DNA from 3 places in the Paenibacillus sp. ALJ109b genome. Region 3 is predicted to be linked to each of the others. Evidence: predicted binding sites of a transcription regulator. Region 3 holds the regulator's gene; each other region holds the start of a gene.
The links. The regulator NrdR, encoded in region 3, represses ribonucleotide reductase genes. The targets are predictions, from matches to a motif close to AACACNATATATNGTGTT.
Positions count from the first base shown of each region.

Region 1 (10,530 bases), on a different contig from region 3:
CATCGATCTGGCGTTGTTCAATACGTTCCGTGTGCGTTTCCGTCTGGGTGAATTCGATCCGGCTGAGGGCAATCCATATGCTTCGATTGGTGAAGAAGCAATGATGACGGAGAAGGCGAAGGCCCTGTCACTGAGAGCAGCGAGAGAACAAGTGGTACTGCTCAAAAATGATAAAGGCACACTGCCGCTGGATAAAACAAAATCCGGCAAAGTGGCTGTGATTGGTCAACTGGGCGGAACGGTCTATCGTGACTGGTATGCAGGCACTATGCCATATAGCGTATCCCCGCTTGAAGCGATCAGCGGCAAAGTAGGAAGCGACAAGGTTGCATTCAAGGATGGCAATGACCGAATTACATTGACTTCCGTCGCAAGCGGCAAGGCTGTCGGATTGGCTGAAGATGAGAAATCATCCATCATTGCTTCGGGAAATGCGGAGACATTTACACTTAGTGACTGGGGCTTTGGCAGTTACACGCTGAAGGCAGACAGTAATGGGAAATACCTGACGACGGATGAAGAAACGGTTACGGCATCAGCGGATGAAGTATATGGCTGGTTTGTGAAGGAAGTATTCCATCTGTTGCCACAACAAGACGGAAGCGTGGGGCTGACGACTTGGAACGGTAAAACAGTAACGGCACCCAATGGTGGAAACGATGTGTTTGCGGTATCCGAAGAGTTGAAATCTTTCGGTGCTACGGAAACGTTCAAAAAGGATATTGTGGTGAATGGATTGGAAGAATCAGTAGCGGCCGCGAAGGAAGCGGAGACGGCGATTGTATTTGTCGGCAACAATCCGCTTGTAAATGGTAAAGAAGAGATCGACCGCCCAAGTCTGGACCTGGCTGAATCCCAGCAGCGTCTGGTTGAAGCCGTGTATGCAGCGAATCCAAATACCGTTGTAGTTATCGTGGGAAGTTACCCGTTCACGTCCAACTGGGTGCAGGAGAACATTCCGGCTGTATTGTATACATCCCATGCAGGACAAGAGTTGGGGAACGCTATAGCTGACGTATTATATGGCGATTATGCACCAGCAGGCCGCCTGAATATGACGTGGGTACAATCCGCAGATCAGCTGACTGATATCAGAGACTACGATATCATTCAATCCGGACGTACGTATCAGTATTTTGAAGGTGATGTACTGTATCCATTCGGACATGGATTAACGTATGCATCGTTTAAATACAGTAATTTGGAGCTGAACCCGGCCCAAGCTGGAGTCGAAGAGATCATTACTGTGCATGTGGATGTGACAAATACAGGAACGATCGCCAGTGATGAGGTTGTGCAGTTGTATGTGCGTGCCGGGCAGTCCCGTGTGAAACGTCCACTCAAAACGTTAAAAGGTTTCCGTCGTCTTCATATTGAAGCTGGAGCTACAGTAAAAGTCAGCTTCACACTGCCAGTTCAGGAACTGGCGATCTGGGATGTAACCCGTGATCGTTATGTGGTCGAAAGCGGCACCTATTCCATTATGGTGGGCAAATCTTCTGCCGATGTTCAGCTTGTTGCTGACCTGACAGTACAAGGGGAGACCATTCCTGCACGTAATCTGGGTGTGGCTACTCGCGCCGAAAATTACGATGCATACTTCGGTGTGGATCTGGATGAGAGCAAAGAGGGCGGAACTTCTGTCCGTGTGGTTGGTGAACAAGGATGGATTGCCTTCAAGGATGCAGATCTGGGCAGCAATGCAGCAGCGCTTGAAGCTCGTGTATCATCAGAGCAGGCAGATGCGGTATTGGAAGTTCGATTGGGCGCACCTGACGGTACACTGGCAGGACGCGTGGAACTGGCACAAGGCGAGGCCCAGCAGTGGTCCACGGTTAAGGCGGACCTGAAAGGCGTAACAGGTCAACAGGATGTATACCTTGTGTTGTCCGCAGGAGTACGTGTCAGCCATTTCGAGATTCATTAAGTCGGATAAAAAGACCTATCAAGATAAACAAATAGAATGATGGTAAATGAAAAAAGCCTCCGAAGGAATTCGGAGGCTTTTATTTGCAATCACAAGCTTCGTTTAGATTGAGGAATCAGCGGTTACTCGTTCTCTTGCTGTACGAGCAGCGTCCACCATGATGCTCAATGCATCTACAACTTCGGCTTTACCACGTGTTTTCAGTCCGCAGTCAGGGTTCACCCAGAACAGATCTGCTGGCAGCACTTGAAGTGCACGCTCAATCATATTCAACATCTCGTCCTTTCCTGGAACACGCGGACTGTGGATATCGTATACGCCGAGTCCGATGCCTTTGTCATACGTATTCTGCTCGAAGCTGCCTACCAGTTCCCCATGGCTACGGGATGTCTCGATCGAGATCACATCTGCATCCAGGTCGCTGATGGCTTCAATAATATCATCGAACTCGCAGTAGCACATATGGGTATGCACCTGCGTTGTTGGTTTTACGGTTGCAGTAGCTAAACGGAAGGATTCCACGGCCCATTGCAGGTACTCATCCCACTTGCTCCGTTTGAGTGGAAGTCCTTCACGCAGAGCTGGCTCATCGACCTGAATCATCTCAATGCCTGCTTGCTCCAGCGCTTCAACCTCGTCCCGAATGGCGCGAGCAATCTGGTAGGATACTTCACTGCGTGGAATATCCGAGCGGACAAAGGACCAGTTCAGGATCGTTACCGGACCTGTGAGCATGCCTTTCACCGGTTTGCTGGTCAGTGTCTGGGCATACGCCGTTTCTTTCACCGTCATCGGTTCATTGAACAGCACATCTCCGTAGATTACAGGTGGCTTCACGCAGCGTGAGCCGTAGGACTGTACCCAGCCATTTTTTGTGAAGGCAAATCCGGTCAGCTTCTCACCGAAAAACTCGACCATATCGGTACGTTCGAACTCACCGTGTACCAGCACATCCAGACCAATTTCCTCCTGGATGGTAATCCACTCCTGGATCTGTTCACGCACATAAGCGTCATATTGCTCCGCATTCCACTCCCCTTTACGGAAGAGTGCACGTGCTTTGCGCACATCAGCCGTTTGCGGGAAGCTGCCAATAGTTGTTGTTGGCAGCAGCGGGAGCGACCATTTTTGCTGCTGCAATTCGCGTCGCTCCTGGAATGACGCGTTACGAAGCAGCTGCTCATCAGCGTGCACCCCTGCAGGCGCACCACTCAGGCGTGTCCGTGATTCGGACTCGCTCAGCAGGCGCACCGCTTCGGTGCTTGCCTGGGCGCGGCGGCTGGCTTCAGCCAAAGCCGCTGCTTGGTCCGCCTGCTTCGCACCGCCGGACAACAACGTGCCGAGCGTCGCAATTTCCTCCAGCTTCTCGTCGGCAAAGGCCAGGGCATTGCGCAGTACCGGATCAAGCGCGCTCTCCTGAGCGGCAGTAACCGGTACATGCAACAGGCTGCAGGAAGGCTGAATGATCAACTTGCCTTCGGCTGCGAATTCAGCCACCTGTTCCAGCAGCTTCGCCGTCTCTGCGAGATCGGCGCGCCAGATGTTGCGCCCGTCGATGACACCGGCGCCCAACCATTTATCCTGCGGGAAGCCATGCTCCCGCAGGCTGGCGAGGTTGCCTTCATAGCCGTGGACCAGGTCCAGGCCGATTCCGGCAACAGGCAGAGCTGTCACGACCGGATAAGCTTCCACCGATTCGAAATACGTTTGAAGCAGCAGCTTCAACTCCGGTGCAGCTTGTGCCAAGGCAGCATACACCTGTTGCAGCAAGGCTTCATCTTCGAAAGAGACAGCCAGCGTTAGAGCAGGCTCGTCGATCTGTACCCACTGTACGCCTTCTGCTTGAAGCTCAGACAGAAGCTGGGCGTATACGGGAACGAGGCGTGTGACGATCTCTGCAAAGTGTTCCGAGTCATAGCCTTTGGCGAACCGTACATATGAGTACGGGCCGACGACAACCGGTTTACCTTCCAGCCCAAGCTCCTGCTTCGCTTCGCGATAGGCGGCAAGGGGTTTATTTTCAAGCAATGCAAATGCAGTATCATTATGAATCTCAGGTACGATGTAGTGATAGTTGGTGTTCAGCCACTTGGTCATCTCACAGGCCGTTGCCTGATCATTACCCCGGGCCATGGCGTAATAAGTAGATACGGATACCGGTCCGCCTGTATGGTTAAAGCGCTCAGGAACGACGCCAAACATCGCGGATACGTCAAGAATATGATCATAGTAGGAGAAGTCGCCCACAGGAATCAGATCGAGCTGCTGTGCCTGCTGTTTCTTCAGATCCTGCAACCGAAGCGTGGTCAGCTCCTGATAAAGCGTGGATTCATCGATTCGGCCAGCCCAGAAGGACTCCAGTGCTTTTTTCCATTCGCGCCCCGCACCGATGCGGGGATAACCGAGGTTGCCTGTCAGTACTTGTTGCTGTGATTGCGACATGTAAAATTCCTCCTCATTTATAATAGGTAAACTCATCAAGTTGAAGCTATTGTGGTGTGTTTCTTTTGAAGGCATCAAAAAAAGGCATTCCTTCCGATTCCATACCCCGAGAAACAGGCATCATGAATGACGACTGTGCACAAAGATAGAATGGGAAAGAACACCTGCTATAAGTAGTTGTAGCGGCTGCTCTAACACCTCCCTATCTTCCGTAGGTCATGCGATGCTGTCGAAACAGGCAGGTCTCCTGGCTTGCGGATCATGGCCATATGCATTCCTTCCCGGTGGTTGCACCAGTGGATTATATGCATAGACTCCCCGTATACAGTGGCGGGACCGCGACGGACTTACACCGTGCTTCCCTTTTAAGCCTGACCACGCATGTAGCGCGGTCGGCACCTGTTTCCGTGTGCAGAAATGTGCGTACACATCTCTGGCTATGAAATTGGCGACCAAGCATAGATGATAGATTGTATCATGATGCAATCGTCGTATACTTGCTCTTATGCTACCAATCATAGACGATAACCTACGGGCTTGCAACATATATTACTAATCCGATCGGAAATAAAATTTTGTTCTATTAATCCTTGATTTACTTGGTAGATTTGGCTCCTTAAAATGAAGCAAATTATCTCGCAAGATGTGCTTGATTCCCCTAAATAAAAAATCGTTACTATGCATCTAACTGCATGGTAACGATTGTCTGGCCAGCCATTGTTGCACCCACATTAACGATGCGCTGATTACGACTGCCGCGAAAAGGAAGAGACACATCACGCTCAGCTGCGATGTAAGGCCCATCGATAATGACGTCGCATAGCCGGGATAACTCCGCCCGTGACGGGTCTGTAATCAGTTCCTCATATACAAACCCCGTGTATGCCCATACAGTCAGATCAGGTCGAGCAGCCCGAAGCTGCCGAACCCAGGAGGCGCATTCTGCTGCAGAGAAAAAAGGATCACCTCCGCATAACGTTACCCCTTCCAGCAAGGGGTGTGAGGTCACTTCATGCAAAATCTGCTGCTGACCCTTCTCCGTAAATGGTTCGCCTGCACGGAAGCTCCATGAGCCGGGGCTGAAACAGCCCGGACAAGCGTGGCGGCATCCGCTGATGAACAACACGGCACGCAGGCCAGGCCCCTCGTTCACTGATTCCGGGATGTAACCATACAGATTCACCGGTGTTTCACCCGGTCTCTCACTTCGGCCTGCTTCGCCCCATTGAAGCGCACTTTATAGTCACCGGTCAGATATCCCGTAACCCGGCGCAGTCGCTGGAAATGTACATGGTCTTCATGAGCCTCACATCCGGGACATACATCTCCAATAACGCCCTCATAGCCACAGGACGGACAACGGTCAATCGGGTGATTAATGGAGAAATACCCAATGTCCTGGGCCAGCGCGTATTGAACGATTCGTTGGAAAGCGGCGGTATTGGCCCTTACATTCCCGTCGAGTTCGACATATGAGATCGCTCCGGCATTACATAGTGAGTGGAAGGGGGCTTCCAGTTCAATCTTGCGATAGGCAGGAAGCGTATGATAGACCGGAATGTGAAATGAATTGGTGTAGTATTCCCTGTCGTTGACCCCTGAGATGCTGCCGTATCGCTCACGATCGATCTTGGTGAATTTGCCGGATAGGCCCTCAGCGGGCGTAGCGAACAAGGTGATATTCAGGTTGTGCTGCTCACTCATCCGGTCACAGAATTCTCTCATCGTACGAATGATATTCAAGGCTTCTCGATGTACATGGAGGTCTTGTCCATGGTGACGGCCATATAGAGCGGTCATACATTCAGCAAGTCCGATAAAACCAAGGGATAACGTACCATGTTTCAACAGATCGGCCACCGGTTCATTTGGAGCCAATTGTTCACCGCCTTCCCATACTCCTTCCCGCATCATGAAGTCCGATGCTTTGGCAGGCTGGTTCATCTGAATTCGATACCGGTGCAGCAGACCATCCGTAGCATTGTGCATGACCGATTCCAGCGCCGTATAGAAGCCAGCCCGGTCAGCGATGGCTCTTGCTCCCTGGCAGATCCCATATCGAATGCCGAGCTTGACCAGATTGATGGTGTTAAAGGACAGATTCCCTTTACCGCTCTGACGATTGCGTCCGAAGCGATCAGCAAGTGTGCGTGTCCGGCATCCCATCGTCGCAATGATCGTATCGGGATCTTCCGGTTGATAATAGGGCAGGTTGAAGGAAGCATCCACATTGACAAAGTTCGGATACATGCGCCGTGAGGAACAGGTCACAGCAAGTCGGAATAAATCATAATTCGGATCTCCCTCAGATTGGTTAATTCCTTGCTTGCACTGGAAAATATGTTGTGGAAACACGGGAGTTTCTCCGTTACCCAGTCCCCGAATGGTCGCTTCCAGCAACGACCGGGACACGAGTCGACCTTCGGCTGAAATGCATAGTCCGTAGTTCAGCGAAGTGAACGGAATTTGTCCCCCAGCACGACTGCTCATGGTGTTCAGATTATGGATCAGGGATTCGGCAGCCTGTTCGGTCTCCAGTTCCGTTTCTTCATAGGCAAAGGCAAAGGCTCGAGGACACTTCTCCTTTGCTTCATCGCTATCCAGATGCAGTTGCTCATCCTCAATTGAGGCAATCTCCTCGAACAGCCGTTGTCCCTTCCGGTAATGCTTACGAAACGAACGCTTCACATAAGGTGCGAGATCCCAGTCGATTTTATTGGCGGATACACCGCCGTACTGGCTGTTCTGCTGGGATTGAAAAATAATAGCCACCAGTGCCATGGCAGACATGATCGTCTGTGGTGTACGAACCGAACCGTTGCCGGTATTGAATCCGGAGGCCAGCAGCCGGTCGAACGGAATAAAGATACAGTTGGTCGTTCCAAGGGCATACTGATCCAGATCGTGTACATACAGATCCCCGTTCTCCACAGCTAGAGCGAGCTCCTTAGGCAGCACATGACGCAGAGCATGCCACTTGGCGGTCTCCGAACCGAGCCTGCTCATCTTGCCGCTGAATGAGTCTCCGTTCAGATTGGCATTCTCCCTCAGCGTATCGGCGTCTTCAGCACCAATAATTCGTCTTCCCAGGTCAGATAGCTGATCGGATGCCGGTGGAGAGGCATACTCAAGCATGTTCATATCAGTTCCTCCTAAATAATGAAATTGAAATTGTATAGGGATAATGTTCATTCACTGAACACTACATGTAGAGTTTCTTTATCCATTTATAAACTATATATTGTTATTTAGGTGTGATAATGATCACATGGGAGAAGCTGGTCGACTGTCATGATTTATAGCCCTGAATGATAGAGGTTTTCAAAGCTTCAGGGTAAGCGTATAATTTCTATTTACCGTGCAAGTTCAGTTGACGATGCTTGAAAAAAAAGGATAGAAAACTTCATATATGAATAGTTTGTGACAGCTGTTTCGGAATATTGAACCCTCGTTAATCGATTGAATCATACTGTGGAATACGGGTTTGAAATGCAGCTAAGACAAGAGGGGTGAGTCATGGGAACGGTAAGCATTACAAGGGGCTTCTATGAAAATATACAGGAAGCCGCGTCCCATATTGTTGACGTATTAAGCGGAATCTTAAAGGTGAACACCATCTTCGTTGCCACGAATGATGGCGTGACCAATGTTATTATCGAGGCTTTTAACCGCGAGGAAGAGTTGATCGCCAAAGGTAGTGAACTTCCATTTGAAGCTTCATATTGCAGCCTGGTATTAAGAGATAAGGGCAGCAGTCTGATCATCACGGATACATGTGAACATCCTCTTACGAAATCAATGGACGTAACAAGCGGACTGGGAAATCGTTTCTTTGTAGGGATTCCCATTATGCGGAGGTCCGGGGAAACGTTCGGTACGATCTGTCTGATGGATGATCCTGATTATGTGATCAGTGAAACGGATATGAAAACACTGCAGGCCATGGCCGTTTTTCTCGGGTATGTGGTGGATCTGGAAGATACGCTTCAAGTTCAGGAACAGAAGCTGAATGATTCGGAGCAATTACAAGAGCAATTGCAGGCAGAGAAGGAACGTGCGGAGTCTGAGGCGATGACCAAGACGCAGATGCTGTCGCTGATGAGCCACGAGATTCGTAATCCCCTGAACGGCATTCTGGGATTAACCGACCTGATGCGTACACCGGATATGTCGGACGAGCAGACAGAATATGTGAATATGATTGAAACCAGCGGTAATATTCTGCTTTCCCTGTTGAATAACATGATGAGTTTTAATAACGTCAATGATGCAGGCAAAACGGTCGTACATGATGATCCATTTGATCTGGTAGCGACGATTGAAAATACCGTTTATCTCTATGCGGGACTGGCGCTGAGCAAGAACATTGAGCTGGGATTGAACCTTGATCTGAATGTGTCCCAGGTTTTTGTCGGGGATGAAATCAAGATCGGGCAACTATTGGCCCATGTCATTCAGTATGCTCTAGATTCAACACGGACAGGTTCGGTATTGATTACAGCAACCGTAGATGGTGGAGATGCAGAGGATGAGGGTATCCTTCAACTCCAAGTGAAATACACCGGACGCATGTTGTCTTCGGACAATAAGCTTAGATCAATTAACAATCTGGACGGAAATATAAGTACACAGAAGCTGGTTGGAACCAATCTCGGACTGGCGGTCAGCCAAAACCTCGCCATCCTTATGAACGGCCGTATTCAGGTGCATGGCATGGGAGACAAGGAGACAGAATTCGAGATCTGCCTGCCGCTCCGCAGACATTGGGAACTGCCTCAGCTTGCCAATATTCAGCATCGACTTAAGGGCAAAAAGGTGCTGCTTGCCAAGGACCCTGACATTCTGCAAGGGGCCTCTTCCCTGATGCGCAGATGGGAGATGGATGTGCATATGACCTCGGTTACGACCGAAGCGTACGACTGGATTCAGGAGGGCTTTAAGCCGGATGTGGCCGTTGTGGATATGGGATTGCTGGAGGGCGGTGCTGTGGATTTTGTACACAAGTTGAAGCGCCTGGTTACAGATTCCCCGGTCATAGTGCTGATTCCGTATGGCATGCATATCGATCCGCATGAAGCAGAAGTCTTCGATGCGGTCCTGACCAAGCCGGTGAAGCAGGCTGATTTGTTGAATGCGTTAAGCATCATTGTGCATTAAGAACATGAGAAAATAAAATTAAACTAGGCGCACCTGTCACGGGTGCGCTTTATATTGTTATTTTAAAGGAAGAGGAACCTCGAACAAGCAGCTCCGAGTCGACTTTAAATACACGTTTATCCTGAAATTCATTCGTATTCATCGTATCAATCATCTTCTCCATAAGAATGGCCCCCATCGTATACTTGGGTTGGTTCACCGAACTTAGCGTAGGATGGATGTATTTGCTGATTCGATTGTTATCTACACCTACGATAGCCAATTGCTCGGGAATGCGTATTCCGTATTCCGTACATGCTTTGTATACACCTAGCGCCATCTCATCATTTGCCGCATATACAGCGGAGAAGGACAGGCCTTTGTTAAACAATCTTTTGATGGCCTCGTACCCACCTTCCTCATTGAAGTTCCCATTCTCGATCAGTTCGGGACGGAACGGAATCTGATGATTGCGCAGGGCCTTCAAGTAGCCTTCTAGCCTTTCATAGCTGTCGATTGCTTCAGGATAACCGTTTAAGAAAACGATATTCCGATGTCCGGCCTCAACGAGATGCTGAACAACTTCCTGGGAAAATTTCACGTTGTCTGTATATATGCACGGGATCTGATCATGTTCAATGTATTTGCCAACGATGCCAATGCGATACCCCTTATCTGCAAGGTGGAATAATTCCTCATCCGCCAGCATGGGCGTGATAATGATGACACCGTCAATGGTCCGATCCAGCAGCAAATTGAGATAATCGACTTCTCGCTCTTTCAGGTTATGAGCATCACATATAATGACCTTGTAATGGCGGGCGTAGGCGATGTTCTCAATGCCTTTAATAATTTCGGCATAATAGGAGTTGTTAATATCCGGAACGATGACGCCAATCGTCATCGTTCGCTGTGAACGAAGATTCTTGGCTGCTGCGTTGGGGTGATATCCCAGTTGCTCGATGGCGCGCATCACCTTATCTTTGGTCTTGGTGCTTACTTTGCTGTGCTGATTAATGACCCGC
Region 1 is NZ_JAAIFP010000015.1:228,903-239,432, reverse strand. It holds gene G3352_RS17040 (glycoside hydrolase family 3 C-terminal domain-containing protein) at 1-1,927, shown strand, start outside; gene metE (5-methyltetrahydropteroyltriglutamate--homocysteine S-methyltransferase) at 2,030-4,369, opposite strand; cobalamin riboswitch at 4,590-4,787, opposite strand; gene nrdG (anaerobic ribonucleoside-triphosphate reductase activating protein) at 5,046-5,552, opposite strand; gene G3352_RS17025 (anaerobic ribonucleoside triphosphate reductase) at 5,549-7,510, opposite strand; gene G3352_RS17020 (hybrid sensor histidine kinase/response regulator) at 7,886-9,526, shown strand; gene G3352_RS17015 (LacI family DNA-binding transcriptional regulator) at 9,576-10,530, opposite strand, start outside.
Region 1: the regulator NrdR is predicted to act here: its motif matches at 7,568-7,585, upstream of G3352_RS17025 (anaerobic ribonucleoside triphosphate reductase).

Region 2 (10,530 bases), on a different contig from region 3:
TCCGCTGCGTTTCATCAAAGCTTGCGTATATTTCCTGAGCCAACACCCCCACATATACACCGTGAATACTTTCATCCCGTAGAATCAGATCAATGATCTCACCACTGCACGTGAGTTTGCCTTGTCCGGCTAAATAGAGTGGATAGAAAAATCCACTGTAAAACAAATAACTTTCCAAAAGAACGGATGCAGCCATTGCCATATACAGATCTTTTGAAGTTTCAATATTCATGTAATACTGACGTATAATCGTCGCTTTGGTTTGCAGATATGGATTTTCTTCCACCCATTTAAAAACACTGTCAATTTCTTCGGTTGATGCTAATGTGGTGAAAATACTACTGTATGATTTCGCATGAATTTGTTCCATCATTGCCATAAAACTAAGTACGGCTTTGCGTTGCAGTCCATCCACATGTTCCATAATCTGCGGCATACCTACACCGCCCTGGATTGTATCCAGAAGGGTTAAGCCTCCCAAGACTTTCATATAAGCGTCTTTTTCTATATCACTGAGCATGCCCCAGGTCATTTTATCATCGGATAAAGGAATCTCGTCATCGGTCCAAAATTGCATAATATTCTGATTCCAGAACATCAGTGTGAAATCATCATCCGCTCGATTCCAGTTCACAGCTTGAATTGCCGGCATGGTATATCAAACTCCAATCGTAATACCCTAAAGGGAAATTATTTATATTGAACAAGCAATGCATTCTTCCATCGTCAGCTTGTTAGTTCTTGTATAATACAGAGATTTCAACCCTTTATGAGCAGCATACAGGTAGCAGCGAGCCAACTCTCGCGTGGATACATCACTGTTTACATGCAGAATGGTTGAGATGCCTTGGTCCACATGCGGCTGAATCTCCGCAATCAAATCAATCACCTTGAATTGATCCATTTGATACGCTGATTTGTAATAGAAGACGTTATCCTTTTGCAAATAGGGCATTGGATAATACGTAGTTGAATTGGCATAGGTCCGTGTCTCAATCTGTTCTACGATCGGCATCACACTGGATGTTGCGTTTTGGATATAAGAGATGCTTGCCGTTGGAGCAATAGCCATCCGATAGGCATGATAGAGACCATTTTTCATCACTTTAGACTTAAGCTGGTTCCAATCCTCGGGAGACGGAACAGCAATGCCGTTAAACAATTCTTGAACTTTCGGTGTGGTGGGACGGTAATCCGTAGTCACATAACGATCAAAATATACGCCAGTCGCATAATCCGATTGCTCAAATCCATAGAACCGTTGACCCGTTTGCTCTGCAAACTCCATACTTTTCTCCAGAGAATGATAATTCATGGTCATAAAGAAGGTACGTACAAAATCTTTGGCCTCTGAGCTTTCATAAGCAATCCTGTTTTTGGCTAAGTAACCGTGCAGGTTCATGGCACCCAAGCCAACGGAATGCATTTCGGAATTGGCTTTTGCCACACCAGGAGCATTGGCAACATGCGTCATGTCGCTGACGGAGGTTAGTGCAATCATGCCCTCATGAACGGATTCCTTGATCTTGCCACTCTCCATAACATTAACAATATTGAGGGAGGCCAGGTTGCAGCTGATATCTTTGCGAATAATATCCGGTTGACCATAGTCTGTAATTTCAGAAGTCTCCTGGAGCTGGAAGATCTCTGTGCAGAGGTTCGACATTTTGACTTGTCCTACGTTTTTCAAAGCATGTGCTTGATTGGCATTGGTTTTATTAATGATGTAGGGATAGCCGGATTCAAGTTGAGTCATCGCTATTTTGGTCAGCATATCCCGTGCGCTGAGCGATTTTTTCTTCTTCACCCGGTCGTCAGCCAGCAAGGTATCATACATTACGTCCAGATCCATATCATCCAAATGTGTTCCATACGCCTTATAGACACTATATGGTGCGAAGAGGTACAGGGGCTCATTATCTTGAGCCAGCTTATAGAAACGATTAGGAACAATAAGTCCGATAGAGAGAGTTTTCAGCCGGATTTTCTCATCTGCATTAATCTTTTTGCTATCCAGTAGTTCCATGACGTCCCAACCAAAAATATTATAGTATGCTGCGCCGGAACCTTTACGTTGACCCATCTGATCGGCGTAGGTGAAGCCGTCTTCCATCAGCTTGAGAACAGGAGTAATTCCTTTAGCGGCACCTTCGACACCTTTAATGACTTCACCACGAGCACGCAACTTCGACAGATTGACAGCAACGCCACCACCGATTTTGGATAACTGCATACAAGTGTTTAGTACATAGTTTATAGAGTTCAGTGAATCATCCATTTCAAGCAGGAAGCAAGAAACCAGTTCTCCGCGCCGACTTTTTCCTGCATTTAGAAAAGTAGGGGTTGCGGGTTGAAGGCGCTGCTCCATCATAGAACGAGACAGCAAACAAGCCGTATCAAAGTGTCCTTGACCCAAGTGAAGAGCTACGGCTGCTACACGATCTGCATATTGTTCAAGGTATGTTTTGCGGTCATAAGTTCTCAATGCATAATCAGTATAGAACTTGGACGCTGCCATATAGGAAGGAAAGTTATATTGATAGCTACGCGTAATTTCAAATACGGTTCTAACTTGGTCAGCTGTATAGGAAGCATAGAAATCCTCGTAATAATCATGATCAATCATGAATTTGACTTGATCATCAATATTGGCAAACGCCATACTTTTATCTTTGATTTCTTTCATAAACTCCTCTACAGCCTCTTTATCCTTATGTAACTGGAAGAAGCCATCAGAGTCACGCTTTAGCAGCATGTTATTTAATTCAATATGTCGCAATGCGGCTCACCTCCTGTTCAAAATACTCCACGTCTTTCTTGGAACCTGATAATTCAAATTTACTGATAACCGGGACGTTATAAGATGCAGAGATCAAATCTGCACTTTTGGCAAAACGCTCACCCCAGTTGCGGTTACCGCTGGCGGCCACGCCAATCAGGTATTTAGAGTTTTTTTGCAAAAAAGAAGACACCTTATCAGGTATCTGTCCAAAACCTGTTGTATATGTCACAAGTACGTACGGTTCATCAATCGTCATTTGATTCTGAATCTGAACAGCCGGCAGTTGAAGCTTGGAAATAAACCTCTTAACATTCCCGGTTATCGAATCATACACAATTAGCACTATCATATCCTCCTTGACAAATGAAAGGTGATCAAAAACAAACACTATATATAGATTGTTTTCTTAATTTTATATCAATATATAGCTTTGTCAAATGCATATTGGTATCAATTTTGTGAAAAACCTGATGAATGGGCTCTATTACTAGGTTTAAAAAATTTGTGGCTTAGTAGATATCCATATTCGAATACACGATATTTGGTGCATGAGAGAATTATGATTGACAGCCGTCACCGGCAAGAAATAAGCCTGAACATAATCGTTCATACATTGTCTACAATTCAGAGATAGATTATTAAAGGCATGGCTCTATGGAGTCATGCCTTTTGAGTACGTTGAAGGTATGCTGATTACATCAAGTTCACTCACTGGCTTGAGGCTTTACAATGAGAAACTAAGAAAATGACCCGAATATTGCAAAAATTTGGAGGTAAGACATGAACGGGACCCTGCAGCAAAATAGAATATTGATTGTAGATGATGATAAACGGGTCCGTGGACTTCTTCGAATGTATTTGGAGAAAGAACAATTTATCGTTGAGGAGGCTTCGCTGGGCTGGCAAGCCTTAAGCAAGCTTCATCATGACTCGTATGCCATGATCATACTGGATTGGATTCTCCCCGATATTAAGGGGATTGAAATATGCCAATATCTACGGACCAACTTAAGCATACCCGTCATGTTTCTGACAGCCAAGTCAGAAGAGGTGAATCGGCTTGAAGCTTTCAAAGCCGGGGCGGATGACTTTGTCATGAAACCGTTCAGTCCGAGGGAAGTTGTGCTGCGCATCAAAACCATGATGGCTCGTTATAACGGATTAATCAAACCTACGCCAAAAGACCATTCAGCAAGCGAGGTGTTGATCTCCTCTATTTTAATCAATCCTACTTCCCGAAGAGTCACAGTAGAACATGAGGAGATTCATATGACTCCCAAAGAATTTGATTTGCTTTATCATCTGGCGACACACGCGGAAATCGCATTCTCCAGGCAGGATTTGCTTAGAATTGTTTGGAAAGTCGAGCATGAGGAAGATCTGGATTATCGAACCGTAGATACCCATGTGAAACGGTTGCGTGACAAACTATCCGAGCATGTGCCGAATCGGGAAGATCTAATTCAAACCCTATGGGGGTTCGGTTATATTCTTCGTTTGCCTCACTGATTCTTATCTTGCAGTTCAGGAGGGGAATATGTCTTATAAACAAATCAAGTGGATGATCTTGCTCATTCCCACCTTAACTGTTGGTCTCTGGGAATATGTACGACATCAGTTTCTGCTCCCCTATATATCAATGAATTTGGGCAACTGGCTTACGCCTGTCATTGTATATGTTGTGAGTATAACGTTGTTAACTCGGCTGTTTCTTATCCTGGAACGTATTCAAAAAGAACTGGAGCATGAGCGTGCTGCCAAAATCGCGCTTGAATCCCGTGAAAAGCTGGCCAAGGAACTTCATGATGGAATCGCCCAATCTCTTTTTTTGTTATCGGTGAAAGTGGGGCGTTTGGAGGAACAAGCCAAGCAGGATCAACAGCTGGACGATGTGTATTCGATCAAGAAAACGGTTCATGAAGTCAATCGTTATGTGCGTCAGGCCATTGCCGATTTACGTTATGATCCTAACGTTGACAATACCTTCACTATGAACGAATCGGTCACACTACTTGGCCAAATTCGAAGAATTGCCAAAGATGTCCCCGTCCAAATCGAACTGGATTGGAGCATCCCGGATGATGCATTTACTGATAAAGAGAAAGTAGAACTGCTCGCTTGTATTCGGGAAGCTCTTTTTAATATTCAAAAGCATGCATCTGCTTCACAAGGATGGATTCAGGGAAACGGGCACAAAAAGTGCTGGAATATCACGATTCGAGATAATGGAAAAGGATTTGAGATGAATCCCTTTGAACGAAAGGATCGATATGGACTGAAAATCATGAGAGAGCGGATGAATGAACTGAACTTTAACATGCAATTCCGAAGGGAGCAGCAGCTTACTGTTGTCGAATTTTCAAAGGATGGTGAGATGTTATGAGCCATACTCGTGTACTTGTTGTAGACGATCACGCTCATGCGAGAGAAGCCATATGTGAAATTTTATCCATGGATCCCGGCTTTGAAGTGATTGGCGTCGTATCGGACGGTCAACAAGCGGTTGATTATACAGAACAGTGGCTTCCCGATCTAATCCTCATGGACATTCAAATGCCCATTATGAACGGTCTTGAAGCAACACAGCGGATCAAATTGGCGTTTCCTTATGTGAAAATTGTTATGATTACCGTCTCGGATGATGTACTCCACCTACTGGAAGCGTTGAAGCGGGGAGCTCAGGGTTACTTGCTCAAAAATCTGGAACCGTCCATGTGGCTGGAATATCTTCATTCCATTGTTACAGAAGAGGCTCCATTGAGCCGCGAGGTGGCTTACCAAATCCTGAAGGATGTCTCACTCACGGAGAAAAAAGAACCTGACGTTCCACTAACGACAAGGGAAAAGGATATTCTGTATGGCGTGGCTGCAGGGTGGACCAACAAAGAAATCGCTGTAAATTATACAATTTCAGAGTATACGGTCAAGAATCATTTGAAAAACATTTTGCAAAAACTACAGGTTCAAAATCGTGTTCAACTGACACGTTATGCATTAGAGCAAGGGCTTATTACAGACCACAATCGTCTGTAATAAGCTTTTTTTACTATATCGGAGCGTTCTTTCTGTTTTTATGTATAAGTGGATGTCACTTTCTCTGCTTTTCACCACAATGAACTCACAAATTGGACACAAAAGGTCCAACTCTATAGCTAGCTTGAGCTATATGGTAAAAAATTGTTTTTATGTACACTATGAGCAGTGTGTTTCATGAAGGAGGTTATGATGTTTCGCGAACGGATTGTCCTGAGCATGTTGCTGCTTATAGGGATACTGGTGATCCCACTATCTTACCCGCTTGAAACTGCAAACGCTGCTCCTGAAACCAAAGATGCTATTCCACTCCAGCCAATCATTGATGTTGCTAAACCTGGAGAAGTGCTTGTGCTTGAGCCGGGTATTTATTCTGGTCCCGTAAGTATAGACAAGAATATATCCATTCGGGGGGACTCATCCGTAATGGTATTGAATACGGAAGCTGAATCCACGATCACCATTCGTTCAGATGGAGTGACTTTGCAGGGTTTCACGGTTCAACACTTAACAAACGAACCCACTGCTGCGATTCAGGTTGAAGGAGATCGAGTAGAGATCACTGGCCTGGATATTCAGAGTCAAAGTTTCGGAATCGTGCTGCGGGGTTCTGTCGATGGGCTCATACATAGCAATAAAATTTCATGGGCTGGTCCGGAGTCTGCTTCCAGTGGTCAAAAGGGGAATGGCATTGATCTGTACAATTCCCATCGTACCCACATCGAAGACAACAAAATTATGGGTATGCGGGACGGTATCTATCTGGAGAACAGTCGCAATCTTACGGTTAAGGCTAACACGCTGTTACACACCAGGTATGGCATTCATTGTATGTATATCGATGGCTCTTCTGTTGTGGACAATGTGGGAGTGAACAACAGTACCGGAGCCATGGTCATGGGCGTCAAGAATACGGTTGTATCGGGAAATTCCTTTCGCAAACAGAACGAAAATGTGCATTCACAAGGGATTTTGTTGTATGACGTGCAGCAATCCTCGGTTCATAACAATGTCGTGGAAGGTAATCGTGTTGGCATGAACATTGCTGAATCCTCAGGAAATGAAATTCGCGGCAATGCGGTGCTCCGGAATTTCATCGGAATTCAGCTTGTGCTTGCGGAGGGTAATCAGTTTACCAGAAACCAATTTATTTCGAATGTGATTGAAGCTTCAGCGATGGACAGCCGGAACAATGAGATGAAGGAAAACTACTGGGATTCCTTTCAAGGTCTTGACCTGAACGATGATGGAATTAGTGAACTGTCCTATGGGATTAATCCTTTTTATGAGCAAGTGGTCAACCGGAATTCGGCCTATCAGCTTTTCTTTCAATCTCCAGGCATGATCTTTATGAGCAACTTGTTTACGGAAGGCAAGGCAGAGTGGACAAGCGACAGATCGCCGTTAATGAACATGGAAGCGGAATCACTGACAACGAAGACAGGTACACAAGCGATCAAAGAGTCAACTGGGGTTTGGATCATCGGATGCATTCTGCTGGGCCTGGCCACTTTTATTATGATCAATATGGGGGTATTACGAAAATGAGAATGAAAACACATTGGAAAACAATCATGGTGCTTCTCTTTGGGGTGCTGTTATTAACAGCTTGCGGAAAAAAATACGAGGCATTGCCTATTAATGAAGACGTGGATATCTGTGCCATTTGCAAAATGCAGGTGAAAGATGATGCTTATGCCACGCAGCTTACCACGAAAGACGGTAAAAATTATAAATTTGATGACATTGGTTGTATGCACCAGTGGAAAGAAGAGAACGGAACAGATAACATCGGGATGGATTTTGTTCGTGATTATAATGACAAGGAATGGATTGAGTACAGCAAAGCCACGTATGTATATGACGCTTCACTGCGTACACCGATGGCTTACGGGATCCTCAATTTCAAGGATAAACCATCTGCCGAAGCATTTGTTGCCGAGCAGGGTGTAGGAACGATCATGACCGCTGAAGACCTCGCCTCCCACGACTGGAAACAAAACACAGAGTCGATGGATATGATGGGTGAGCATGGGCATTCCGAAGAGGGAATGAGTGAAGGCATGCATGAAGAAACACATGGGGAAAGTGAATCAACGGAAGATTCAGGCCATAAGTAAATGTCCAATGAAGATGGTGATGTATGATGGGAGATATGTTACAAGTCGTTCGACGAGAAATGAAAATGGGATTTCGCAACCCCTGGTCATATTCATTTTTGATTCTTTTCTGCATATTTAGTCTGAGTTTGCTAATCATTAATTCTCAGAATTTTGTAACAGGCTACTCTGGCACGACAGGTTCCATGTTAAATCTTATTCTTTATCTGTTGCCGCTGATGACCCTTTTTCTGGGCTCGTTCTCGTTGACTTCTGAAAAGGAAGAAGGCAGCTGGCAGCTGTTGTCCACATACCCCATCGGTACGATGTCTTTTATTGTTGGCAAATATCTGGGTCTATCGGTTGTATTAGTGACTATAGTTACATTTGGTTATGGCCTCATGGGACTTCTTAGCGGATGGGTGGGCAGCCCTTTGGATGTTATGACGTACTTATTGTTTCTGGTATTCTCCTGCGGACTGGTACTGCTATTTCTGACTATTGCACTGTTCATTGGTTCGTTATCCAAAAATCGCTGGCAAGCGTTAACGATATCCGTATCCGTTTGGTTTTTTGCTGTGATCGGATGGCCTACGCTACTAATCTCCGTGCTGGGACTCATGCCGTATCAGTGGATAAAACCCTTACTCACCGTTCTAACCTTCATCAATCCGGCTGAGCTGGTACGTTTGTTTGTTGTGATCAAACTTGGCGGGGGCTCGATACTGGGACCTGAATATTATCAGTGGGTGGATTGGGTACAGCCATCGAGCGGGAGCTGGATCTTTATGGGGATATGCCTGCTGTGGATTGCATGTTCGATCGTGGCAGTTTACGGGATCTGGGAAAGGGGGCGGTCCCATGGATAACATGGAAGCAGAGATTGTTGGACTGTGTAAATCCATAAAAAAACAACAGATCGTTGAAGATATATCCTTTCGCGTTTCTTCCGGTCATGTGCTTGCCTTATGTGGCGGAAATGGGGCTGGAAAAAGCACCGTTCTGCGTATGCTCGCAGGTATTCTTCAACCTACCTCCGGAGAAATCATTGTAAACAAGATGCGCTGGTCCAAAGAACGAAAGCGATATTCGGAACAGATCGGATATATGCCGGATGATTATCATTTCAACCATGGTCTGACGGCAGAGGAGGTGCTCCAGTTCTGGGCGGCGTTAAGGAAAGTGTCCAAAGAGAGAGTAACGGAAGTGCTAACCATGGTAGGTTTGGCCGATCAAAAAAAGAAACGGGTCACGACCTTTTCCAAAGGTATGCGGCAGCGTGTATTATTTGCCCAGGCTCTGCTGTCCAAGCCTCCGCTGCTGATCATGGATGAACCAACGAATGGGCTGGACCCCTTCTGGATGCAGGAGTTTGCAAATCTGATAAAACAGATCAAGGAGGAGGGACATATGGTCGTGTTCTCCACCCATCAGCTTGAGATTGCAGATGATGTTGCCGATCAGATTGTTTTTATGAACCAAGGACGCAATGTGGGGGATGGCTCTACTGAGGAGTTTCGTCAACAGTTTGGGTCGCTTCATGCTGCATTTCATCATAGTCTTGGCTTAAAGTGAAGGTGAATCGATTGGAAATAAAGAGTAAAAAAATGAGTTCGAAAATGAGACGTTTGCTTACTATCCTGATTGGAATGGGTGCTGTGCTGGCCGCTGTGTGGGCAATTTACCAGGGGACTTCATCATCCGAGCCCAAAAGAACCGGTGCCATTGAAGCCGGTGCAATTGCTCCTAAATTCACTGCGGTTAATTCAGCCGGAGAACAGGTGAAGCTCTCCGATTATCGGGGCAAAGTCGTCATGATTAACTTCTGGGCTTCATGGTGTACGCCCTGTGTGAGGGAAATGCCAATGATTAATCAGATCGCTCAGACGTATCAAAACGATGTAGAGACCCTGTTTGTCAACGTGGGGGAAGCGAAGGGCACCATTCGAGAATTTATGGAGAAACAGCAATTCGATTTCCCTGTTATCATTGATGTGACCGGAAAGGTCTCCGGCCTGTATCGTATCACCGGGTTGCCAGCGACCATGATCATAGATCAGGAAGGTATATTCAGTCACATTCTGCTCGGTGAGTTGACCAAGGATATTCCCTTGCAGCAATGGCTGGAGCAGACCGTACAGCAAAAGAATTGAAGCTTTGCTAGACTTAAGAGTTTAAGAACTTAAGAACTTAAGAACTTAAGAACTTAAGAAGTCGCTATAGGAGGCGGCTTCTTTTGTTTGTTTTTTTCGAACATCTTGCATGCATAGTAGAATTGAAAATTGCAATACCACGGTTGTGTCCAAAGAATCAATAGCTCCTTTGGGTACTTTTTACGCTTTTCACCGAGTTGTCAGAAAGAGTTGATCCTTTCTTGAACATTTAGGGACGAAGACGTGTCAGCGATTGAATTGCTAATTCACAAAGATATAATAATTTTAACTATTAGGTCCTGTTAAGTACTTTGGCCCTTCAGTATCAGGTAAAACACAGCTCGCCAACCCATGCTCAGTCCAGTAACTATGTGTAGCAATGCACAATGATGGTGTGGTAAAGCTTCCTTCGTCTCTTACTTTGTGAAAAAATTCTCTTTGTACATACAACGATGGAGGAACG
Region 2 is NZ_JAAIFP010000014.1:45,689-56,218, forward strand. It holds gene nrdF (class 1b ribonucleoside-diphosphate reductase subunit beta) at 1-652, opposite strand, end outside; gene nrdE (class 1b ribonucleoside-diphosphate reductase subunit alpha) at 695-2,779, opposite strand; gene nrdI (class Ib ribonucleoside-diphosphate reductase assembly flavoprotein NrdI) at 2,766-3,125, opposite strand; gene G3352_RS16040 (response regulator transcription factor) at 3,563-4,291, shown strand; gene G3352_RS16045 (sensor histidine kinase) at 4,320-5,165, shown strand; gene G3352_RS16050 (response regulator) at 5,162-5,815, shown strand; gene G3352_RS16055 (right-handed parallel beta-helix repeat-containing protein) at 6,005-7,363, shown strand; gene G3352_RS16060 (nitrous oxide reductase accessory protein NosL) at 7,360-7,935, shown strand; gene G3352_RS16065 (ABC transporter permease) at 7,962-8,783, shown strand; gene ccmA (heme ABC exporter ATP-binding protein CcmA) at 8,776-9,489, shown strand; gene G3352_RS16075 (TlpA family protein disulfide reductase) at 9,522-10,067, shown strand.
Region 2: the regulator NrdR is predicted to act here: its motif matches at 3,166-3,183, upstream of nrdI (class Ib ribonucleoside-diphosphate reductase assembly flavoprotein NrdI).

Region 3 (10,530 bases):
CGGCAAAAATGGATACGGGTATAATATACCGATAATCCGTGCCCACCAATTTACGGACAATATGGGGAATCATTAAGCCGACAAAGGCCATATTTCCGATCAATGCAACCGACGCTCCGGTAAGCACGATGACCAGCAGGAACAGAATGGTTTTGACGAGTACAAGCTTCTGCCCCAGTCCAGTCGCCACCTCGTCGCTCAGGCTAAGAATGTTGATCTGGTTGGAAAGGAACGGAACAATGACTAGACCAACGAGTATGACAGGTGCAATAGCTTGAATCTGGCTCCATGTCGTTCCGATGAGTCCTCCCGAAGTCCACATGGATACATCCTTGGAAATTTTGAAAAAGATACTGATGCCATCTGAGATGGCATACATAAAAGCGGATACCGCTGCCCCAGCCAGAACTACCCGGATAGGAGACAAGCTCCCCCTCCGCATCGAGCCAAGCACAATAACCAATGCGGCTCCAAGTGCAGCACCAACAAAACAAGCAACCATAATCCCAAAATATCCGAGTGATGGCATGAAAACAAAAGCCAGGGCGAGTGCCATATTAGCACCTGAAGTCAAACCGAGCAGTCCAGGATCAGCCAGCGGATTGCGAGTAATTCCCTGCATGATGCCTCCGGAGACGGCGAGAGCCGCTCCGATCAGCATGGCAGCGAGTTCCCGTGGAAGCCTGATCTCTCGCAGAATAAGAATATTATCGTTCTTCGTCGCAGAGGTCAGGGTCAGCCACAGATTGCGAAATGTTGTTTCTTCTGCGCCAAACATCATGGCGATGATGAAACACACGATAAGTACGAGTACACTACCCAGCAGCTTGGTTGCAAACCGAAAAGGAAGTCGTTTATTTTTCATCGCGTTCAAGGTTTACTTGCCAAGAAAATGTTCGATAAAGAATTCCAGCTGGTATTCCATGCTCAGTGGATCATTGAAGTAAAATGCCTTGGCATCCGCTTCGAATACTCGATTATTTTTCACCGCATCAATATTTTTGTATGTTTCGGTATTTTGGAACGAATTGTCCTCGTCAGCATTTTTACTGAATATTACATAGTCACCCATGTAGTCTTTCAGTACTTCGTTCGATACTGCAAAGAATCCGTCTTTCTTGGTCGCTTCCTTGACCTTATCTGGCATGCCTAAACCGAATTGATCATACAGTATTTCCGTTCCACGTCCGAATTTCTCGCCATACACATAAAGTTGTTTATTGAACGTTTCAATAACGGATACAGTCGCATTCGCGCCAATTTTAGCTTTGATTTCTTCCCCTACTTTTTTGCTTCGAGCGTCAAAATCTTCAACCCAAGCTTGTGCTTCTTTTTCTTTGTTCACAAGCTTTCCGATCTCCAGTTGTTGCTTAAGGAAGTCCACCTTACCATATGTATAGGTGACTGTTGGAGCGATTTGCTTCAGCTTATCTACGTTCTTGATATCAGACAGGCCGATAATCAGATCCGGGTTCAATTCAATAATTTTCTCCAGACTTTCGTCGGTAACCGCCTCTGTATTCGCTAGTTTTTCTTTGAAATTTGGGTTCTCCTTGGACATTTCATCCACGCCAACCAGCGGCACATCCAGTGCCATCACGTTTCCTGTCAGGAATCGGGTCAGCACAACCACGCGTTGCGGGTGGGAAGGAACTTCCACAGGACCCGTCTCCGATTGATAAGTGAACGTGCCCGAATCTGACTCGGATGAAGAACCTACTGATTCCGAGTTCGAAGAAGTAGATTCGTTGGATGCAGTTGCATTCTCCGTTGTATCTTTGGCTGAGTTGCTTCCGCAAGCGCTAAGCAATAAAACCAGAACGAATATAAATGGAACAAAAAGCTTTCTCATTAGATGACTCTCTCCCTTTTCTCTTTGAATATGAAAATCATTCTCATTACAATAGCTAATTATAGGCATGCAGGAAGAACCTAACCATGCCTTTTTGTTTGAGAAAACCTTTGGATTATTGGATGCCAGTCCATAAGGATACAGCCCGTCCGAGCTGCAAACGAATGGAAACCGGATTGTAGGGTATCCACTCTTCCTGCTCCAGATGATAGATCCGATTTTGCTTCACTACCTCAAGCCCTTTCCAGTATTCCGAGTTAAATATACCTTCTGAATGAGCCTTTGACCCTTTTTCATCTGGAAAAACAATGACAAGCATACGAGTGCCCTCGTAATCCTGAAGTTCCGATAGTTGGATAGATACCGAATGAAATTGATCGCCAAACCTCTGTATTTCCTGGGCAATCTTGGCCGGAGGACGTAATCCTAGCGATCGATACATCACATATCCAACATTTCTAATTCCATATATTTGTAATTTTTCTGATTTTATGACGAGAATGGTCAGCGTCTCATTCACAATCGGGCTTGTTTGAATAGCTTCCCGCGCCTGTTGTTCTTCCCTTTCAAAGTCTGCCAGCCATTGTTCTGCCTTCTCCACCCTTTGAATCGCCTGTGCGATAAACCGCAGATGTTCTTTCCACCCAAGCTCCATCCACGCAATTTCGATAATAGGAGCGATTGATCGCAGAGTTTCGGAGCTTAATTCGTTCATGTGTATGTGCAATTTTGCTGCAATGATGAGCTCAATATTAGCATCCAGCAATGCCGACTTTATTTGTTCAGGTGAACTGTCCGAGTGGATAAAACGTATCGTTTGAGGTGGGCTTACTCCCTCTGTGCTTACATATTCGCTGCTTTCCGAGATGACGACCGCTGGTTCTAATCCAAGTAACATCAGATGGCTCGCATAAGGCGCAAACCACACAGCCACTCGTTGAAAAGGTCTGCGACGTGTGTAACCTGAAGGACTCTCTCCTGTCTGCTGCTTGAAGCGACGACTAAGATAGAATTCATCCTTATATCCGACCTTTAGCGCGATCTCACGAAGTGAAGCGGACCCGCTAATTAATAACTCTTTCGCCCGGTGAACACGTAAGCGTGAAAGATATTCATTGGGTGCGAATCCAGTAAGTTGCTTAAATAGGATGGAGTAGTGAGACCGACTGACCCCCGCAATTTCGGAAAGCCCTTCGGTTGTTATTTTCTCACTAAAATGGTTCTCCATAAATGTGATGCTGCGTTCCATGGACGGTTGGTCATTCGCAATATATCTCGCTTCCATCTGCTCCAACAGACTCATCAGTACTTGATGAAACAGAATCTGGTTACGCATATGCCTGACTTCATTGCCAGGTAAACGATACATATAGAGCTCCTCAAGCTGAGTTGCAATCGTTGGTTCATAGAACTCAATAAGCGTTCCTGCCGCAAGCACACTGGACCGTCCCATGGCTTCCATGGGCAGTGATCTCTTCTGTTCTTGTGTGCTAATGGAGAGGGTGTATATATGAAGAGGGTGCATCAGATTCCCCTGTATAACAACATCACTCTTCGCCGGAATAAGGATTACCATGCCATCGGTGAGTTCGTAAATATGATCGTCGTCGAGATGAAGTGTACCCTTACCACTTGAAACGGCCAACAGAATGGTCAAGTCCTCATGGATTCTATGTATTGGCATGGTTGACGTACTATATAATGATTGAATGCTGTCTGCTGTATATATTGGAAAATAGGACTCTGCCCATTCCGAGTTGTTCATTATTCTTATTCCTCCGTGACTGTTATGACTGTTAGCGGAAAACTAAAATAATCGTTCCGTTCTGGGGTCACTCAGTCCACTTACTGATGATGGGATGATGCCTGATAAACGGCTCTGCATGACTATTTTAACATTGTGGCTTCCTCCAGAATACTAGCGTTCAATTATAAATAGTTTTTACGATTGTCGCCATAACTATGTGAGAGGTCATAAGGAGAATTAGCATAGGTTAATTCAATGCAAAAACAAGAAAATGTTGTTTTAGTTTGGTTTATTTGCCCTCTTCACCACTTTCTGCTCCAGTGTCATGCAGAATTGAAGTTCGTACTGAGCCCATGATGCGGCTCCTTTCTCCATTTATTTATCTCGTGATTAGGGAATTAGCATTTGGTTTAATTGCGTTCGTATTTTAGTTATCTCATCAGACCCGGTAGTTTTAAGTCTTACCAAAGGAAACGGATAGTTTTCACATATATCATTTTTCAACATATCTCGTCTGATTTGATCGCGATTATTGCGGTGATAGGCAAATCCGTCAACTTCAATCGCAAAAAAAGGTTGCTTGTTCAAAGCATCATAGATTACAAAATCAAATGATGCTCTGTTCCTTATGTACTTCTTTTGTTCATCCGTCATGTGTTCAGTATTTTTGAATACATCTTTGAGGTATACCTGTCTGCAAAAGGTAATTCCTTTGTATACCTCTTCACTAAGGATATCCGATAAAACACGCCACATGATATTTTCGGACTTATACTTAGATTTTATCACCAATCGATTTTGTAAATCATTCAAACGTTCTGAATACTCTGAATATAACAAATCAAACACGGAAATAAGTTCACTATGAGTGACGTGTTCGTGCATAGAGTTGTATTCAATATAGCGAATTAAGTTGCCTATATCTTTTCTGGAATTTCGAAACAACGCATAATCTGTAACTAATATAAACTGGTTTTGGGCTCTGGATACAGCAACATTGACCAAAGCTGAGTTTTCAACAAACTTCTTACCAATCTGCCCGTCACGTGTCTGATCAAGTACTGTAGACATAATTATGATCGGTTTCTCACGCCCTTGGTATTTATGTACAGTATCGATTTCAATGCCGTCCTGCAAAGCTAATTCAGCTTCTTCCACCTGTAAGCGGTAAGGCGAAGTAAAACCTATATCTTCACTGAATAAACCATCCAGGTGAAGCTCCTTGATGATCTCTTTTTTCACTACTTCAATTTCCCTTTGGTTAAAACTCCCCTCGCTACCTTTGATCGTAACTCTTCTGTAATGGTTTCCCTTGACTGTGTAATGAACTCTTATCGGAATATCGGAATCCGCTTCAGGCGTAAAAGGAATCAGTTCATTGTTATAATATTGAGAGTTGCAAAACCCGATGATCTTCGGATGACATCTGTAGTGTTCCTTCAAAAGAGATCGTGGTAAATTCTGACCATACATTTCAACTACGGATGTAAGTAAGCTGTGTTCAAAATAATTATAGTTTTTTTTCACTTGATGTGGCTGGAGTTTGCTCTCTATACTCTGATCAATGATTTGTGGTAATTGCTTGGTATCTCCAACGATAATCGCATGTTTACAACAAGATAAAGCAAGTACGCCTGTAAGGAGATCCACCTGAGATGATTCATCAATAATGACATAATCAAAGAGAAAACCCTCTGGAATACACGAAAGCAGCGAATGCGTTGTACTGAGCATCACAGGAAACTGATCCAAGAACTCATCAAAGTTATTTTTATACGTTTTTTCATCACCAACAAATTTCTGTTTATTTTTGTATCTTTGGTACAACTCATGTTTGAACAATATTGCAGAATTAGTCTCGTGAAGCTTTAACAGATCCTCGAAAGATTCCATATGTAGCACATGCTGAATATCATTTTTACGTTTCTCTAATTGTTGCAATTTAGTTTCATAATATTTTGTTTGCATTTGTGTAATCAATTCCAGACGATCCTCTTTTAACTTTTTAAAGTCAGTGAAACCATATTTAAAAATTAATTTTGCTCTCTGTGCTATTCCCCTAAGACCATTTCCTATGTAACTCTCATCTACTAAGAAGGAAACTATTGTTTCAGGCGTGTTACTACGATAAAATAATCGTTCTATCTCTCCATATTGGTGGTTCCGGTTATGATGCTTAAAATGTTTTTGCTCCAGCCGATATGCTGCGATCTGTTGCTCAAGTATTGCTTTTTGATTCGCCAAGTCCAACAAAGTATTCAACTTCTGCGTCACTTCCCCAATTACCTGAACTACTGCATCTGCTTCATCAATTTCCCAATCCATAACTTCTTGATATTCAGGTAGATTCCCAAAAAAGCTTTTTCTGTTTTGGGAATTCCCCATTGATGCTACTACAAAACCATAACCGTGTTTTTGTAATTTTTCCTTAACATTTTGTACCGCTGCATTGTTGCCAGAAACTACGGCTACAGTTTTATTCTGTATGATTAAGTTCGCCAAAATATTTAAAATCGTTTGCGTTTTCCCAGTTCCCGGGGGTCCTTCTATAATGCAAATATTATTTTCAAGAGCTTGCTCCAACGCCTGTTTCTGACTTAAATTAAACCGAAATGGATAGATTACCCGGCCTGATTCATTTTTCATTTGATCGATGGAAGAACCACTCATATATGTTGCAAGCACGCTTTCCTTGTTTATAAAATTCAACTTAGAAAATTGCTTGTTCAAAAATGCTTCCCGACCAGGATCTGCTTTGGTGTGTTGTGCAATCTCTTTCCAATAATTGAGTAGGCTCGTCCATTGTTGATAACTTTCTTTGTTTTCCGCAAAACTTATGGCGGCAGTGTCAACAAGCATTGATTGTTCATTCTCCATAAAAACCTTAGTGAGTTCTTCAAATACCACTACTTCTTGAACATTATGTATCGGCAATCCATCCTTCAATACAATTTGATTTTGGACTATCCTGTGTATAGGACGTTCTTTCACTATAATTTTATTCAACGAGTAGCTGTATGTTTTACTACCTTTATTGAATCTAATTTTCACACTATTTTCCTCAGTTGAGAACTCTGCAATATTTCTTGTTTGATCATTCTGATCCAGAATAATCAAAATTTCTCGTTCATTCATTTTGTTTTTCTCCTGTATTGTAATTTAAAAAGTGTATTTTTCCCTAGTGATAATGAAAAGCCACTCCCCATCGCTTCACCATCTTCATACAAGTTAAGTAGAGTTTACTCGAATGGCACGTATTCTACCACAAGTCAACCAAACATCAAACAAATCCTGTACAGCAAAAACCCGCCAAACACTCGGAAATCCTTGTGTTTAGCGGGTTCTTTAGGTATGGAGCCTAGGGGGATCGAACCCCTGACCTCATCGCTGCCAGCGATGCGCTCTCCCAGCTGAGCTAAGGCCCCAAATTATGAATATAACAAGTTGTCCAAATCTGCAATGCTCCGCAGGCGACTTCTATATCATATAAAATACAGCTTTTGCTGTCAACAACTTTTTCCTTGAAGCTAAAGTGATTGGAGAAGAACAACCTTTTTACTGGAACACACAGATGGTAACCCCAGAATGCTCTTCCCCTTTTACCCGTTTCACTAATCCTCGTTGCCTTCTTTGGACAATAGGGATTTCAGTTCTTTCATGAACATATTGATGTCTTTGAATTGACGGTACACGGAAGCGAAGCGCACATAGGCTACTTCATCCACTGGAAACAGCTGTTCCATCAGCAGTTCGCCAATTTGACGGCTCTCTACTTCTGCATCGGCTGTATTTCGCAGAGACTTCTCTACTTCAGATACCATCATTTCCAGTGTCTCCACAGAGACCGGACGTTTCTCACAAGCTCTAATCAGGCCACGAAGAATCTTGTCCCGGCTAAATTCCTCACGACTGCCGTCTTTCTTGATGACGATCAGCGGCGTTTCTTCCACCATTTCAAAAGTTGTAAATCGACGGCTACATTGCTCACACTCACGACGACGACGAATCGATTTCGATTCATTGGCCGGCCTTGAATCAAGCACCTTTGTGCCCAGATAGGCGCAATAAGGACATTTCAAATCAGATCACTTCCCATGTTTTACTTTTTACCAGAAATTGCCTACATGCATTTAGTTATGAAAATCGTATTGCCGACACATAATACTTTTACCAACCGCGAGGAGGTGAACAGCAATGGCACAAAGCAATGGTAACTCCAACAACCTGGTGGTAACTAAAGCTTCCGCAGCTCTCGAACAACTGAAATATGAAGTTGCTCAAGAACTCGGAATCAGCATCCCACAAGACGGATACCAAGGTAACATGACTTCTTACGAGAACGGTTCGATCGGTGGATACATCACGAAGCGTCTGGTAACAATTGCAGAACAGCAATTGGCAGGTCAATACCAATAATATCTGCATCGTAATACGGTACACAGAGGAGCATGGAGCGGCCGGTGAACAACCGGCCTGCTCGGTGCTTCTACTTATTTTAGACCATGAATCCAGATTGTATTAACTTAGAACGTATTATAGATCTTTACATACTGATTATAATAATAAATGACGCGTTGTACATAGTGCCGGGTTTCTCCAAACGGAATATCTTTGACCGTCTCGAATGAACCATCCCATACGCCATCCCTTAGCCATGAGTTCACTTTACCTGGACCTGCATTGTAAGCAGCAATCATAGCCGCTTCATTGCCGTCAAATTGATCTGACAGATTGCGTAGATACCAGGTACCCAGCTGGATATTCCTTTCAGGCTCGTGCTTCAATTCTTCCAATGAGGTGCCCGGTATTTTAGCCTGCTCCATAATCCAGTTAGCAGTGTCGGGCATCAGTTGCATTAAACCGATGGCACCTCTCTTGGATTCCTTGCTTGTCTTAAAATTGGTCTCCACCTTGATGATGGAAGCGATGAGAAACGGATCAACCTCATAACTCTGAGACTGGGCCCGAATCTCTTCCTTATAATGAATCGGATAGAACCATGACATCCAATTGGTATTCAGGAACAGCACCAATACAAAAGACACAAACATTAACAACAATACCCGTTTCTTACGCAGCAATCTCATATTAGGCCCTTACGATGCAAAAATGAAATGAGTTGCTGCTCCGTCTCTGACCACAAGCCGCTGTTATCGATAACCACGTCAGCACGCTGCTTCTTATCTTCAATATCCATCTGCACGTCTATACGGGCATCTGCCTGTTCCGCCGTCATTCCATCCCGGCTCATCAGTCGTTCCCGCTGCACTGACCTCGGAACGTAAACAACCATCACTTCTTCGAAGCCTTCCTCCAGCCCTGACTCGTACAATAACGGAATATCCGATACGACCAGCTTGTCCGGATGTTCGATCTCATACAGAGCAGCGCGCTCGCGCATCTCCTTGCGGATCGCAGGATGTGTAATCGCCTCAAGTGCCTTACGTTCCTCTGGATTCTGAAACACAATACTGCCAAGCTTTTTCCGATCCAGTGTTCCGTCCTCATTCAATATGGCTTGTCCGAACCGCTGAACAGCCGCAGCCAAAACGGGATGCCCGGGCAGCATTACTTCCCGGGCAATAACATCTGCATCAATGAGCAACGCTCCCTTACTGGCGAGAAAGGCGGACACGCTGCTTTTGCCTGTCGCGATCCCGCCGGTTAAGCCAATATTCATTATTTCACCTCACAACAACTTCATTATTCCCATAAACATTAATAAAAGCGCAGGTAATACAGATAATCTTCGCATCCACCGCAAAGCAGCAAAGCGTAATCCAACTTTCATTCCCAGTGACAGAAATGCCCCGCTAAACAACGCAATAACTAATGCTGTCCACAAAGTCGGGAATCCCAATAATGCTGCCCCTAATCCTGCACCGAAAGCATCCAGAGAAAGGGCTATACCAAGCCACATCGCTTCTTGGACGGATATACTGCCCGAGTTATCCATATCCGCCTTTGAGGGACTACGCAGAATTTGTATAACTACACCCAGCTTCCGCAGCTCAAGTGTAAAGACCATTCGTTCCAGAGATCCTCCAGAAGCAGATGGCTCAAGTTCAAGCGCGAGCACCTGATTTCTGCCCTTCGACTGAGCTTCTGGTGAGGAGGCTTGCGTACTACTGCGGATTGTTCCTGCTGCTGTCCCCTCACCCACTCCATTGTCCGTTTCCAGCTGTTCTTTGTCACGTTTTCGAATGAGTTGCAGCAACGACCATGCGCCAATACCGATCAGAATAACCGCTCCAACAATTGAAGCCACGTCCGGAGATACGACATGAGACAGAAGCACACCTACTTGCATGGATAATGCAATAACCAGACCTGAACAGATGGAAATGACGACAATGGATAACAGCGGAATTTTAGTCCTCCGCAGCCCATATGTAATCCCGACCCCAAAACCATCTAAACTAAGCGCCAAAGCAAGCGCCAGTAATGAAATAAAATGATGCAGCACCCCGGATTCCTCCCCTGTGCGGAACTCGTTCCAACTGGCGGCTGCCAGTATGGGTATACGCCCGCTTATTTCTGCCATATCAGTATATGGAGGGAGGAATCCAAGGGTGCTACAATTTGACGATTTCGTTCATGCTGGCAAACCCATCAACGATTTAGAGCAGCGGTTGACACTTCGGACAGTAATGCGTACCTCTGCCGCCCACTACACTCTTCTCGATTAATGTACCACACGTTGCACAGGGTTCAGACTTGCGTCCATATATTTTCAACTGATGCTGGAACATTCCCATCTCGCCCTGTCCATTGACATAGGACTTTATGGAGGAACCACCTGCATCCACCGCATCCTGCAGCGTAATCACGATCGCTTCATGAAGTACGGTTAACTGGGCTTCGGTCAATGTCTTGGCAATGGTCTCTGGATGAATGCCTGCGCGGAACAATGCCTCGTCCACATAAATAT
Region 3 is NZ_JAAIFP010000002.1:24,812-35,341, reverse strand. It holds gene G3352_RS02110 (FecCD family ABC transporter permease) at 1-865, opposite strand, end outside; gene G3352_RS02105 (iron-hydroxamate ABC transporter substrate-binding protein) at 878-1,852, opposite strand; gene G3352_RS02100 (helix-turn-helix domain-containing protein) at 1,968-3,617, opposite strand; gene G3352_RS02095 (AAA domain-containing protein) at 3,990-6,734, opposite strand; tRNA gene G3352_RS02090 (tRNA-Ala) at 6,952-7,024, opposite strand; gene nrdR (transcriptional regulator NrdR) at 7,211-7,678, opposite strand; gene G3352_RS02080 (alpha/beta-type small acid-soluble spore protein) at 7,794-8,015, shown strand; gene G3352_RS02075 (lytic transglycosylase domain-containing protein) at 8,123-8,686, opposite strand; gene coaE (dephospho-CoA kinase) at 8,683-9,279, opposite strand; gene G3352_RS02065 (manganese efflux pump) at 9,289-10,065, opposite strand; gene mutM (DNA-formamidopyrimidine glycosylase) at 10,220-10,530, opposite strand, start outside.